DNA from 2 places in the Marichromatium sp. PS1 genome. Region 2 is predicted to be linked to the other one. Evidence: predicted binding sites of a transcription regulator. Region 2 holds the regulator's gene; the other holds the start of a gene.

Region 1 (7,089 bases), on a different contig from region 2:
TGCGCCGCCCCGATTGTGCCAGGCGTTCGCGCAACCCGCTGACCAGATCGCGGGTGCCCTGCTCGCGCAGTCCATCGATCAGCTCGCTCATCGCTGCTCGACCTCTTCATCGGCCAGTGCGACGTCTCCCGTCTCCGGCGCAGCGTCAACGTCGGTAACGGCAGCATCCACCGAAGCCGCCGGCGACAAGGACTCGGCGCCGTCGACCACTGGCTCGTCAGGCGTCGGTTCGACCTCTCCCCAGAGCGCCTCGACACTCTGACGCAACCGCTCCTCGAGGGTGGCGTCGATCCGACTCGGGCCACTCTCGATGGTGCACCCGCCACGGGCGACACCCGGGTCCGGGCGCCAGCTGATGCGCTCGTCACGGTCACGGGCATAGGCCTCGAGGATCTCCGCGTCCTCGGGGTTGATGCGCACGCGGATCTCGCGATTGCGCGAGGGCAGCTGCCCGAGCGCACTGCCGAGCACCCGGGCGACGTGTTCCGGGTGCTGCTCGAGCTCGGCCATCACCACCCGTCGCGCCATCGCCACCACCAGTGCCAGCAGCTCGGGCTCGAGCGCATCGGCGGCGGCGGCCAGGGGATCGGCGAGATCGCGGGCCACGCCCTCGAGGGCTTCGACCGTCTCGCGTACCTTCTTGTCGTAGCGCGCCCGGCCCTCCTTCTCCGCCTCACCCTGGCCGAGTTCGCGCCCCTCCTTGTAGCCGGATTCGAAACCGGCCTCGTAACCGGCATCACGCGCGGCCTGCTCGATCGCCTCGATCTCGGCGGCGGTCGGCAGATAACGCTCGGGTTCGGGCTCGACCTCGGGTTCGGGCTCGGGTTCGGGCGCGGGCGGCGGCGCGCCGACATCCGGCGGCTGCCAGCGTTGCACCGGCCCGTCGAGCAGGTCGGCATAGAGCACCGAAGATCCGGAGCCGCTCACACCATCTGCTCCCCGCCGGCCCCGCCGAGAACGATGTCACCGCTCTCGGAGAGTCGACGCGCCACGGCAAGGATCTCCTTCTGCGCCCCCTCGACGTCGCTCAACCGCACCGGCCCCTTGGCCTCGAGGTCCTCGCGCAGCATCTCGGCGGCGCGCTTGGACATGTTCTTGAAGATCTTGTCCTTGAGCGCGTCATCGGCGCCCTTGAGCGCAAGCACCAGCGAGTCGGTGGAGATCTCGCGCAGCAGGGTCTGGATACCGCGATCGTCGACGTCGACCAGGCTCTCGAAGACGAACATCAGCTCCTGGATGCGTTCGCCGAGATCCTCGTCGACCTGGGTGACCCCGGACATCACGTTGGTGCTCTGCGAGGCGTCCATGAAGTTGAGGATGTCGGCGGCGGTCTTGACCCCGCCGACCATCGAGGACTTGGCGGTGTTCTTGCCCGAGAGCTGGCGCTCGAGGATCTCGTCGAGCTCGTGGAGCGCTGCGGGCTGGACGCCGTCGAGGGTGGCGATGCGCAGCACGATATCCGACTGCATCCGGTCGGGGAGATAGGAGAGGGTCTCGGCGGCCTGGTCGGCGTCGAGGTGCGAGAGCACGATGGCGACGATCTGCGGGTGTTCGTGACGGATCATCTCGGCGATGGCGCGCGGATCGAGCCACTTGAGCGCCTCGAGCCCCTTGGAGTTGCGACCGAGCAGGATGCGGTCGATCAGCCCCGAGGCCTTGTCCTCGCCGAGCGCGGAGTTGAGCACCGAGCGCACATAGTCCTCGGCGCCGATCCCGAGCGAGGTGTGCTCCATGGCCGTCTCCGAGAAACGTTTCAGCACATAGTCGATATCGGTGCGCGAGACCCGCTCGAGCGAGGCCATGGCGGTGCCGATCTTCTGCACCTCCTTCGGTCCCATGTGCTTGAGCACCTCGGCGGCTGGCCCCTCACCGATGCTCATCAGGAAGATTGCCACCTGCTCGGGGCCGGGGCGCTTGGACGGATCAGTTGCCATCTTCGTTCAGCCAGCTCTTCATCACCTGTGCCACGCGTTTCGGATCCTCTTTGACCAGCTCGCGCACCGCCTCGAGATCGACCTGCTGCTGATCCCCGTCCTTCGGCCCGGTGAGCGCGGCGATCGCCGCGCTCTGCTGGGTGATCGCCACGGTATCCTCGCCGAGCTCGCCCTCGCCGCCGGCCCCACCGCCCTCGCCCGACTGGTCCTCAAGCGCGGCGGCAGCCTCGTCGGCGGACGGCGGCGCGAGCTGACGTACCGCCGGACGCACGATGGTCAAGAGTACCATCAGCGCGAGGATTAGCCCGGCGCCGATCTTGGCCAGCTCGAGGAACCACGGCTGGGTCCAGACCGGCTCGGCGTCGGTGGTGTCGGCGGGCGTGAACGAGGCGGTAATCACGTTGAGCGAATCATTGCGCGCATCGTCGAACCCCACCGCCTCACGCACCAGCGCGCGAATGCTCGCCAGCTCCTCCTCCGTGCGCGGCACCCGCACCACCTCGCCTTCCTCGTTGAACTCCTCGCGATAGTCGACCACCACCGCCGTCGACAGCCGGCGGATATTGCCCGGCATCTCGCGCACGTGCGAGATCGCACGATCGATCTCGTAGTTGCGCGTCTTCTGCATGCTGCGACTGCTCGGCATCATCGGGTCGGCCACCGGCGCCTCGCCGACGGCGCCACCGGCCGGCGGCTGGTTGGTCAAGGCGCCGGGGATGCCGCCGATCGCCGGGTCGCTGCCGACGCGCTCCTGCTCGCTGAGCTGCTCGGAGCGCACCGCGGTGCGCTCGGGATCGAACGACTCCTGGGTGCGCTCGACACGGGAGAAATCGATGTCCGCGGCCACCTGCACCCGCACCCCGTCGCGCCCGATGATCGGCACCAGCAGGGTCATCACCCGATCGACATAGCTGCTCTCGAGACGGCGGATGTAGTCGAGCTGGTCGGCCGAGGTCGACAACCCCATCTCGTCGTCGTTGCTGGTGAGCAGCCGACCGTGCTGGTCAACCACGGTGACCTGCTCGGGATCGAGCGCCGGGATGCTCGAGGACACCAGATGAACGATGGCTGCGACCTGGGTGTCGTTCAAGGCCCGGGTGCCGCGCAGATGGACCACCACCGAAGCGCTCGCCGGCTTGCGCTCGCGCACGAACACCGAGCGCTCGGGCAGCGCGAGATGAACCCGCGCACTCTCCACCGGATCGAGCGCCGCGATCGAGCGCGCCAGCTCGCCTTCGAGCGCACGCTGATGGCGCGCTCCTTCCATCAAGCGACTGGCGCCGAATCCCATGTCCTCCTGCAGCAGCTCGAAGCCGAAGTCCGAGGCGCGTGGCAGCCCCTGACCGGCGAGCAATAATCGGGTCTGGGCGATCTGGGCCTGGGGGATCTCGATCCGTCCGGAGAGTTCATCGATGCGGTAGGCCACGCCGAGCTGATCGAGCGCCTGAACCACCTCGGCCGCCTCGGCATTCTCCATCCGCGAGAACAGCGGCGCATAGGTCGGGCGCATCGCCCAGTAGAGGATGGCGCCAGCCACCACCAGACCACCGGCGATCATCCCCAGCAACGCGATCTGCCGACCCACCGGCAGTTCGTTGAAGGTCTTGATTCCAGTAGAAAAGGCGGCTGTCAGCGAAGACGCCATGGATGAATCTCTCCGTGGATCTGCGCGCCGTCAGCGCTCAGACCTGCATGCTCATGACTTCCTGGTACGCCGACAACAGCCGGTTGCGCACCTGATTGGTCGCCTCGAAGGCGAGACTCGACTTGTTCATCGCCACCATCACCTGCGGCAGACTGGTATTGGCCTCACCGAGCTCGAAACTGGTCTGCACCTGCTTGGCCTCCTGCTGCAACGCATTGACCGAGCGCAACGAATCGCGCAGCGCGGTGGCGAATTCACCGCCCTCGCTCGGCGCCGTCGGCTGCTGCGTCGCAGGCATGCTCCCCTCGACCCGTCCCGACTGCGAGAGCGCGCGCATCTGCTGCAAGACGTTCTGGATCTGCATGTCACTCACGTTCACAATCTCCCATCTCTTCAATCCACGTAATCCGGTTGGATACGCAGGTGCAGCGGCGTACCCGACCCTTGGACACGATTGGGATATTGCAAATTAAGTGCCAAAAACCTCAGGCATGGCGGCAGGGCCTGACGGACAAGGGCTGCGGCAGGATTGCGCAACCCCGGGCGCAGATGACGAGCAGCATCATCACCGACAGGACGTCGAATTCTTGACGGCCAATCTCGGTCTCCCGCTCGGCCGGGGGGGGCTTTGCTAGTCGCCGCCGCGCCCCAGGCCGAACTTGCGCATGCGCTCGACCAGGGTGGTGCGACGCATGCCCAGACGTCGCGCGGCACGCGCCACCACCTGATCGTTCTGTTCCAGGGCGGTGACGATCATGCGGCGCTCGAGCTCGTTGAGATAGCCGCGCAACTCCACCCCCTCAGGCGGCAGGGCGCCTTCCTCGCACCCTCCCGGGAGCGCCGGGGCGGCGACCGGGGCCGGGGGCAACCCCTCAAGCACCTCGGCGGCCGCCTCGGGGCGAAAGCGCGGCGGCAGCTGCGCCAGGTCCACCGGCTCCCCCGGATAGAGGATCGCCAACTGTTCGAGCAGATTGGAGAGTTCGCGCACATTGCCCGGCCAGGGCAGCTGCGCGAGATAGGCGATGACCGCCGGGGTCAGCCGCGCGGTCTCCACCGACTGCGCGCGCAAGCGCTCCTCGAGCGCGCCGATCAGCAGCGGGATGTCGCTGCGCCGTTCGCGCAGCGCCGGCAACTCGATGGGAAAGACGTTGAGACGAAAGAACAGATCCTGGCGAAAGGCGCCGGCATCAACCGCCTCCTGGAGGTCTCGATGGGTGGCCGAGATGATCCGCGCCTGGGCCTGGATCGGCTTGTTGGAGCCGACCCGCTCGAAGGTTCGCTCCTCGAGCACGCGCAACAACTTGACCTGCATCGGCAGCGGCATGTCGCCGATCTCGTCGAGAAACAGCACGCCATCGGCGGCGAGCTCGAAGCGCCCGGTGCGAGCGGTGAAGGCCCCGGTGAAGGCCCCCTTCTCGTGACCGAACAGCTCGCTCTCGAGCAGGTCGGGCGGGATGGCGCCACAGTTGACGGCGACGAAGGGCTTGTCGCACCGCGACGAGGCGGCATGGATCGCGCGCGCCACCACCTCCTTGCCGGAGCCGGTCTCGCCGAGGATGAGCACCGTGGCATCGCTGTTGGCGACCTGGGTGATGGCGCGCTTGACCCCACGCATGATCGGATGGGCGCCGACCAGGCCCTCGATCCCGGACGTCTCGACGGCATCGGTCGCGTCCGCCCGTAACCACTGCAACACCGCCAGCACCCGCCCGACAACAGGCGGCTCGTCGACCACACAGACATGCCCGGGCAGCGCCTCGCGGGCACCGTCGAGCGGCTGACAGATCAGTGGCAGGGAGGGTGGACGGACACGCTCGAGCTGCTCGGCCAGACGCGCCCCCGGCGCGCACAGCCAGAGTGCTGCGAGTGACATCGTGTCGAGTTCGTCGAGGGCCTCGAGTGGCTGCACCTCGCAGCCGAGGAACTCCAGGATGTGTCCGGTCCTGTCGCGCGCCGGCTGATCACCGAACACACCGATCCGCACGCGTTGCTCAAATGGGTTGCCCTCGCTCGGCATCGTAAACGCAATCCTTCCGCGGTGAACGCAGCCCCGCGCTCGTGACACTCGCGCCCGCGACACGCGGAAGGCGAGCAGACGGCCGCCGAACCGGCTTGCTGTTTGCTCCGGAGAGGGCGCATCGCGATTCTTGATGGAGCGACGAGTTTCTAACGTCCGCGTCGGCCACTGTCAAGCACGCAGACCCCATGGTGCGACCGAAGGCGCGCTATCGCCGCGCCCGCGCCACTGCGCGCCGGTGCATCCGAAACACCCAACGCCCCAGCGCCTCGCGCAGCCCGTCATCACTGAACCGCCAGCGCGCGCCCATCGCACCATCGAGTTCGCAGACCGTCTCGAGCCCGAGCACCAGCGGCTGGGCGAAGGCTGTCGAGGGGTAGAGTTCGAGCCGATCATCGGCAGTATCGAGCAGCGCGGCGGGCAGCACCACCCCCTCGGCGCTCAGGGTCGCACTCACCGGCGCCGGGAGTTGCGCCTGCATCCAGGTCGAGAGCAGCTGCATCAGCAGGTCGACCTTCGCCTCGAGTCGCTGCAGCTCCAGCGAGGGCGTCTCGTCGCGCCCGCCACGGCCACCGTCTTCGAGCATCGCGATGGCATCGAGCAGCCGAACCCCCGACTCCGCCGGGGTCGGGGGGCGACGGCTCGGCGCCAGCGCCAGCACCAAGGTGATGGCCAGGCCATCGCCCAGCACGCCCCGCCATGCGGCGGGAATGGCGGCATCGGTCGAGCCGTGTCGATCGTGCATCTTCGCTCCTTTGGGATCGAACTCGGGACTTGCTGGACGACACGCCCTGCGTCATGGTCGAGATCGCGAGGCTTCGGCTAAGATAGCGCCGACCCATGGCGCATCGTGCCCCCCCCGGGGCCGGCGCCATCCCGATAGGCAGAACCGGAGTCGACCGTCATGCTCTCCAGCATCGAGAATCACTATGAACGCCTGGTCGCCGCGCGTATCAGCGAGCTGCTCGCCGAGCGCGGCGAAGCCTTCGACGCAGACTACTTTGACGATCTCGCCTGTGTCGCGCTCAATTATCTGCCGCCGCGCTACGTACGCCACAGCATCGACTTCGCCTCGCACCAGAGCGACGAGGAACGCTCGCGCATGGCCGAGGAGGTCGCCGACGCCGTGGCCTTCGCCTTCGAGACCACCCGCCGCCGCCGCACACCGCGGCCCCACGAGGAAGACTGACCCCGACAGCGAGGCTCAGGCCTCGGCGTCGAACGACCCGCGCGTCGGCGCCGCCGGCCCGGGATCCAGCGCCGCGCTCAAGCGCGCCTCCCCGCTCGTCTGCGAGGTCATGGAGGCGGGTTCGGCGGTGTGCTCGCCGGCCTCGAGTGCGAGACGGACGCGGGCGCCGATCTCGCCACCCAGCACTGCGCCGTCGCGCGCCTGTTCGTCGCTCGGGCGGCGCGGGCCGACCGCCTCGGGATCGTTGACCGGACGTGTCGACTCGGGGCGCGTGGCCACCCGCCCGAGCCCAAGCCGCTCCGAC
Region 2 (7,089 bases):
GTGTCGGTGTCGGCGTCGAGGAACATCACCCGACAGTCGATGCCCTGGGCGCGTGCCTCCTCGATCAGCTCCGCGAGCCGACCGAGCGCGCGCGGGCTGGTGCGCGCGTCGATGCCCACCGCGGTGCTGGAGAAGCCGTCGTCGGGGGCCTTGCGCAGCCCCGCGACCAGGTCCTTGAGCAGGAACAGCGGCAGGTTGTCGATGCAGTAATAGCCAAGGTCCTCGAGCGTATGCAGGGCGACGCTCTTGCCCGAGCCGGACAGGCCACTGAGGATGACGAGTTTCATGGGCTGCGGGTTGCTCCGGGCCGGTCCCGATCGAGGTCGGGAGCGGTGCTAGGGTCTGGATCCGGGGCCGGGCGGGTCGGGGCGGTCGAGACGGATCGCCCGCGCCTGCCGGTCGATGAAGTCGACGCCGGCGTCATAGCCACGGATACGTAGGATCTGGTGGCGCACTGCCGCTTCCACCAGGATGGCCAGGTTGCGTCCCGGCGCCACCGGCATGGTGATGGTTGGGATCGCCACCCCGAGCACGTCGGTTGCCGAGAGGCTGCCGGTGAGCCGGTCGAGACCGGCGATCTGTTGCTGGTCGAGGGGTTGCAGATCGATGATCAGGTTCAGCGTCTTGCTGCGCTGGACCGCGCCCTCGCCGAACATCGCGCGGATGTTGAGGATACCCAGCCCGCGCACCTCGAGGAAGTCCCGCAGGGTCTCCGGGCAGGTGCCCTCGATGGCCTCCGGGGCGATGCGCGCGAAGCGCGGCGCGTCGTCGGCGATGAGCCGATGACCGCGGGTGATCAGGTCGAGCGCCAGCTCGCTCTTGCCCACCGCCGGATCGCCGACCAGCAATACCCCCATCCCCAGCACCTCGATGAAGACGCCGTGCAGGGTCTGGCGCTCGGCCAGGGCGTGGGTGAGAAAATAGCGCAGGTGGTTGATCAGCTCCTCGTCGCCGAGCGGCGAGCCGAGCAGCGGGGTGTCGTGCTCGGCGGCGAAGGCGAAGAAGGCGGGGTGGGGCTCGAGGCCGTCGGCGAACAGGATCGCCGCCGGCTGCTCGGCGAAGAGTTGCTCGAGGGTTTCCTCGAAGGCGGTGCGTCCCAGTGCCTGGAGATAGCGCTGCTCGGCGCGCCCGATCACCTGCAGACAGTTGGGATGGATGCAGTTGAGCGAGCCGATCAGCGACTCGCGCGAGCGTGCGCGCTCGGGCCGGCGCAGTGGGGAGCCTTGTTCGGGCTCGCCGTTGAGCCAGCGCAGCTGCAGCCGCGGGCCGGTCTGTTCGAGGAGTGACTGGAGGCTGTCGAGCATGGCCCAGGTCGGCGTGGCGCTAGCGCGCCTCGCTCGTCTCGATCAGTTGCAGGACGGTCGCCGCCGAGCCGGCCTCGCGCAGCGCGGCGCGGGTGGCCGGGTCGCTGAACATGCCGGCGAGCCGGGCGAGCAAGCGCAGATGCTCCTCGGTGGCGCTCTCCGGGACCAGCAGGGCGAAGGCGAGATCGACCGGCTCGCCGTCGATCGCGTCATAGTCGACCCCGGTGCTGGTGCTGACGAAGGCCCCGAGCACCTCGTTGATCTCCTTGATGCGGGCGTGCGGCAGCGCCACACCGTGACCGAGTCCGGTGCTGCCGAGTCGCTCGCGCTCGAGCAGACGCTCGAAGACGAGTTCGGTGTTGAGACGGGGGTGGTCGTTGGCCAGCAGCTCGGCGAGCGTCTCGAGCAGCCGCTTCTTGCTGGCGATCTCGGCACCGCAGCTGACTCGGGCCTCGCTGATCAGGTCTGGACTGAACATCGGTCAAGGCTCCTGGTGGTCGCAGGGACAGGGGCGCTGGGCGGTGACGGTGTCCGGTGTCCATACCGGCGGGTGATCGGGGCGCGTGGTCGTGGTCATGGATTCTGGGTGTCCTTCGAGTCGTCGGAGCCCGCAGGTGTCGATATCGGCTCGGATCTCAGGGTCTCAATGCAAAACACCCCGAACGGCGCGATCACGGATCCGTTCGAGGTGTCGGTGCGTCGGTCCGGCGGGTGTCGGGTGTCCCGACGCCCCGCCGACGCATGGGCCATCAGGCCGTTGCCGGGCTATTCGGTATCGGCCTCGGCGTCGGCCTCGGCTTCAGAGTCGGCCGCCTTCGGGCCGGGTGCGCTGCGATAGTCGTTCTTCTTCTCCTTGTGGCGCAGGATCTGGCGATCGAGCTTGTCGGTCAGGCCGTCGATCGCGGCATACATATCTTCATGCACGGAGTCGGCGAAGAGCTTCCCACCATTGATGTGCAGCGTCGCCTCGGCCTTCTGGTCGAGCTTCTCAACGCTGAGAATGACGTGGGCATTGGTGACGTGGTCGAAGTGACGCGCCAGGCGTGCGAATTTGCTGTCGACGTAGTCGCGCAGTGCCTCGGTGATGTCGACGTGATGACCCGTCAGATTGATTTGCATCATTGGACTCCTTACAGGGGTTCCAAACAGCCTGCTCATGCCAGGCGTTTGCGCTCGTTCGAGGCTGGAATACCCATGGCCTCGCGGTACTTGGCGACGGTTCGACGCGCGACCTGGATGCCGCGATCGGCCAGTTCGGCCGCGATCTTGCTGTCGCTCAAGGGTTTTCTGGCGGGTTCGGCGGCGATCAGCTTACGAATGAGCGCGCGGATCGCCGTTGATGAACACTCCCCACCAGAAGTGGTGCTGACGTGGGACGAGAAGAAGTACTTGAACTCCAGGGTGCCCCTCGGCGTATGCATGTATTTCTGCGTGGTGACCCGGGAGACGGTCGACTCGTGCAGCTCGAGCGCCTCGGCGACGTCGCGCAGCACCATCGGCCGCATCGCCTCCTCGCCGTGCTCGAAGAACGCCTGCTGCATCTCCACGATCTTGGCGCCCACCCGCAGCACGGTGTCGTTGCGGCTCGCCAGGCTCTTGATGAACCAGCGCGCCTCCTGCAGGTGGTTGCGCATGGTGACGCTGTCGCTGCTGGTGTCGGCGCGCCGGATCAGCCGGGCGTAGTCTGCGTTCACCCTCAGTTTAGGTGTGGATTCCGGGTTGAGTTCCACCGACCAGCGACCATTCTCTCTGCGCACGAAGATGTCGGGTACAACGTACTCCGGGGGCTCCTGCGCGATCAAGTCGCCGGGGTGCGGGTTGAGCTGGCAGATCAGCGTGAGTGCACCACGAATCTCGGGCTCGGTCTGCTTGAAGCGGCGCATCAGCGCGGCGATGTCCTTGCGCGGCAGGTGCTCGAAGCCGTCGCGACAGATCGCCAGCGCGAGGTCGCGCTGCGGGGTCTCGGCGGGGAGCTGCCGCAGCTGGATCTGCAGGCACTCGGCGAGATCGCGGGCGCCGACCCCCGGGGGATCGAACGACTGCACCCGGTGCACCATGGTGGCGATCTCCTCGAGGCTGATCTGATCGTCGCCGATGGTGCTCAGCAGCTCGTCGAGATCGGCCCGAAGATAGCCGCGCGCGTCGATGGCATCGATCACCGCCTCGGCGATCATCTCGTCGCGCTCGCTCAGCCGGATCAGGTTGAGCTGCCAGAGGAGGTGATCGTGCAGGGTCTGAGGGCGGCTCTGGTGGAGGAAGGGGTCGAAATCGGCGTTCTCGGCGCTGCCCTGGGTGCTCGGCGGTAGATAGCCGTCGTAGACATCGGCCCACTGGGTGTCGACCGGGAGCTCATCGGGGATCTCGTTGGTCTCGCCCTGGAGCTCACGCTCGGCGCTGCCCTGCTCATCGCTGGGCGGGGACTCGTGTGCGCCATTGCCGCTGTCCTCTCCGTTGGCGGCGAAGCGGTCGGCCTCCTCGGCCTCCTCGAGCATCAGGTTGGAGTCCAGCGCCTCCTGGATCTCCTTCTGCAGCTCGAGCGTCGACAGCTGCAGGAGGCGAATCGCCTGCTGCAGCTGGGGCGTCATCGTCAGGTGTTGGCCGAGGCGAAGCTGGATGGTTTGCTTCATGGATCGCCGATGCGTCTTGCGTCTGTCTCTATGCCGGGTCGATGACCGTCCTATGACGATTATAGGTCGGGTGGCAACAAAGGTGCCTGAGTCACGTCAAGCGCGCCCCCTGCCGGGGCGCGATGGTCTTCATCTTACTCCCAATATGTAGCAGCGGGGCGCGGATGCTGCCGCCTACATGCTACATGGCGAAGTCGGCGCCGAGATAGACGTCGCGTACCTGCTGGTTGGCGAGCAGCTCGTCGGGGCGGCCGGCGGCGATCACCTCGCCATTACTGATGATGTAGCCGCGATCGCAGATGTCGAGCGTCTCGCGCACGTTGTGATCGGTGATCAACACGCCGATGCCGCGCTCGCGCAGGTGCGAGACGATCGCCTTGATGTCGCCCACGGCGATCGGGTCGACGCCGGCGAAGGGCTCGTCGAGCAGCATCACCTTGGGGTCGACGGCCAGCGCGCGGGCGATCTCGAGACGACGGCGCTCGCCGCCGGAGAGGCTGAGTGCCAGCGACTCGCCGATATGGGCGATGCCGAGCTCCTCGAGCAGCTGCTCGCAACGCTGCTCGCGCTGCTCGCGGTCGAGGTCGCCGCGGGTCTCGAGGATCGCGAGGATGTTGTCGCGCGCGCTGAGCTTGCGAAACACCGAGGGCTCCTGCGCCAGATAGCTCAGTCCGGCGCGCGCGCGCGCATGCATCGGCATCAGGGTGACATCGTGCTCGTCGAGGGTGATGCGCCCCTGGTCGGCAGGGATCAGCCCGACGATGAGATAGAAGCAGGTGGTCTTGCCCGCGCCGTTGGGGCCGAGCAGCCCGACCACCTCGCCGGCCTCGACCTCGACGCTCACTCCCCGCAGGACCTCGCGGCTGCGATAACGTTTCTTGAGCTGTTCGGCGCGCAGTACGCTCATCCGTCGATCCCTGTCATGACTCCTCCTCGGGGGTGATGGTGATCCGCACCCGACCGCTGCCGCCGGCACGGAAGTGTTCGCGGGCACGGTCGTAGACGATGCGCTCGCTGGCGACGCGGTCCTCGCCCTGGATCAGTACCGCCTCGTCGATCAGCACCAGCTCGTCGCGGTCGGTGTCGAACTCCATGCGCCTGGCGAAGGCGCGGACCTCGCCCTGGTCGTCCTCGAGCAGTTGACGGAAGCGCGCCGGGGTGCCGATGGCGATGATCTGGCGCGGGCGGCGGTCCTCGCGGTGATAGACGGTCATGTGGTCGGCGTGCAGGCGCATGCTGCCCTGGGTGACCTCGACGTTGCCGACATAGATGCTGGTGCCCTCGGCCTCGCGTACCTCGACGTCGTCGGCCTCGATGTACATCGGTTGCTGGGGGTCGTCGTCGAGCGCGTTGGCCGGGTTCCAGCCGAACAACAGCAACAGTGCCAGCAGGCGCAGTGGAGGGCTCATGGTTGGGTCTCCTGGGTCGGGGCGAGCAGCATCCGGGTGCGACCGTGGAAGGTGGCGCGCGCCGGCTCGTCGTACCACAGCTGCATGCCGGTGGCGCTCAGCCAGTCCTCGCCGCTGGCCACCCGCACCGGCAGGTCGGTACGGGCATAGGCGCGCTGGTGCCAGACGTTGAGCTGCTCGGTCTCGATGTGCGCGGGCGGGGCCTCGGCGGTGGCGTCGCGCTCGAGATGGACGTCGCCGGTCAGCCGCACCTCCGCGCCGCCGTCGAGCACCAGCCCGTGCTCGGCGCGCGCGCGCCACGGCGGTCCGTCGGACTGGAACAGCTGCATGTGTGGGCGGTCGAGCTCGGAGAGATCCTCGGCGACGAACTGACGCAACTCGGTCGCGCTCAGGCGTCGGCTCGGTGCGCCGCTGGTGTCGGTCTCGAGCGCGGTGAACGCGTGGACCACGTAGTCGGGGACGCGGGGGCGTACGGTGGCCGGTCCCTGCGGCTGGTCGATGCGCTGGACCTGCCACCAGCCCGCGAGCCCGCTGAAGGCGAAGAAGGCGGCGAGCAGGTAGTAGCGCAGCGGCCAGTGCGCGCGGGTGCTCATGGACGCTGTCCGGCCAGTCGCGCGAGCGTCCCCTGAGCGTCCATGATCAGTTCGCAGAACTCGCGCGCGGCGCCGCGCCCGCCGTGCGCCGTGGTGTGCCAGTGCGCCTCGGCGCGTACCATCGGGTGGGCATCGGCCACCGCCGCGGCGAGCCCGACCTGGCGCATCACCGGCAGGTCGATGACGTCGTCGCCGAGATAGGCCACGGCGGCGTCCTCGATCCCCAGTCGCTCGCGCAGCTCGAGATAGGCGGCGAGCTTGTCGCGCTGGCCCTGGTAGACGTGGTTCACCCCCAATCCCTTCATCCGCATGGTGACCACCCGCGAGCTGCGCCCGGTGATCACCGCGAGGGTCACGCCGGACTCGCGCAACATCACCATGCCGTGACCGTCGCGGGCGTTGAACGCCTTGTATTCCTGACCGTCGTCGCCGAGATAGAGGCTGCCGTCGGTGAGTACGCCGTCGACGTCGAAGATCGCCAGACGAATGGCGGCGGCGCGGTTGCGGATCTCTTGCATCTCCCTGGTGACTCCTTGATGAGGAAGAAGGGGCGGGCCCCTGTGCGGCGCATTGTCGGGTGCGCGGGCGGTTTTGACCAGCGGGGGCAGTTTCAGACCACGCCCGCGCGCAACAGGTCGTGCATGTTGAGTGCGCCGACCGGGCGGCGCTCGTCGTCGAGCGCCAGCAGCGCGTTGATCGAGCGCGCCTCCATCAGCTGCAGCGCCTCGGCGGCGAGCGCGCCGGGGGAGATGGTGACACAGTCGCGGGTCATCACCGTCTCGATCCGGGTGTGGTGGACGTCGACGCCGCGATCGAGCGCACGGCGCAGGTCGCCGTCGGTGAAGATGCCGCACAGCCGCCCACCCTCGTCGACCACCGCGCTCATCCCCAGCCCCTTGCGCGAGATCTCCTCGAGGGTGGCCAGCAGGCTCGCCTCGCGCCCGACGCGGGGGACCCGTTCGTCGCGATGCATGATGTCGTCGACGTGCAGCAGCAGGCGCCGCCCCAGGCTCCCGGCCGGGTGCGAGCGGGCGAAGTCCTCGGCGGTGAAGCCACGCGCCTCGAGTAGCGCCACGGCGAGCGCATCCCCCATTGCCAGCGCCGCGGTGGTGCTGGTGGTCGGCGCCAGGCCGAGCGGGCAGGCCTCGGCCGAGAC

Evidence for each region. The regulator sigma-54, encoded in region 2, starts transcription at its own class of promoters, with help from an activator protein. The targets are predictions, from matches to a motif close to TGGCANGNTNCNTGCTT.
Region 1: the regulator sigma-54 is predicted to act here: its motif matches at 4,042-4,058, upstream of fliE (flagellar hook-basal body complex protein FliE).

The regions. Positions count from the first base shown of each region.
Region 1 is NZ_BAAFHB010000004.1:43,895-50,983, reverse strand. Features, by position in the region: gene fliI (flagellar protein export ATPase FliI) at 1-91, opposite strand, end outside; gene ACAM26_RS09375 (FliH/SctL family protein) at 88-927, opposite strand; gene fliG (flagellar motor switch protein FliG) at 924-1,934, opposite strand; gene fliF (flagellar basal-body MS-ring/collar protein FliF) at 1,924-3,579, opposite strand; gene fliE (flagellar hook-basal body complex protein FliE) at 3,617-3,952, opposite strand; gene ACAM26_RS09355 (sigma-54-dependent Fis family transcriptional regulator) at 4,211-5,596, opposite strand; gene ACAM26_RS09350 (PilZ domain-containing protein) at 5,805-6,341, opposite strand; gene ACAM26_RS09345 (late competence development ComFB family protein) at 6,501-6,785, shown strand; gene ACAM26_RS09340 (hypothetical protein) at 6,801-7,089, opposite strand, start outside.
Region 2 is NZ_BAAFHB010000002.1:802,476-809,564, forward strand. Features, by position in the region: gene rapZ (RNase adapter RapZ) at 1-287, opposite strand, end outside; gene hprK (HPr(Ser) kinase/phosphatase) at 336-1,304, opposite strand; gene ACAM26_RS04905 (PTS sugar transporter subunit IIA) at 1,324-1,782, opposite strand; gene raiA (ribosome-associated translation inhibitor RaiA) at 2,070-2,423, opposite strand; gene ACAM26_RS04915 (RNA polymerase factor sigma-54) at 2,459-3,931, opposite strand; gene lptB (LPS export ABC transporter ATP-binding protein) at 4,113-4,838, opposite strand; gene lptA (lipopolysaccharide transport periplasmic protein LptA) at 4,852-5,340, opposite strand; gene lptC (LPS export ABC transporter periplasmic protein LptC) at 5,337-5,933, opposite strand; gene kdsC (3-deoxy-manno-octulosonate-8-phosphatase KdsC) at 5,930-6,451, opposite strand; gene ACAM26_RS04940 (KpsF/GutQ family sugar-phosphate isomerase) at 6,544-7,089, opposite strand, start outside.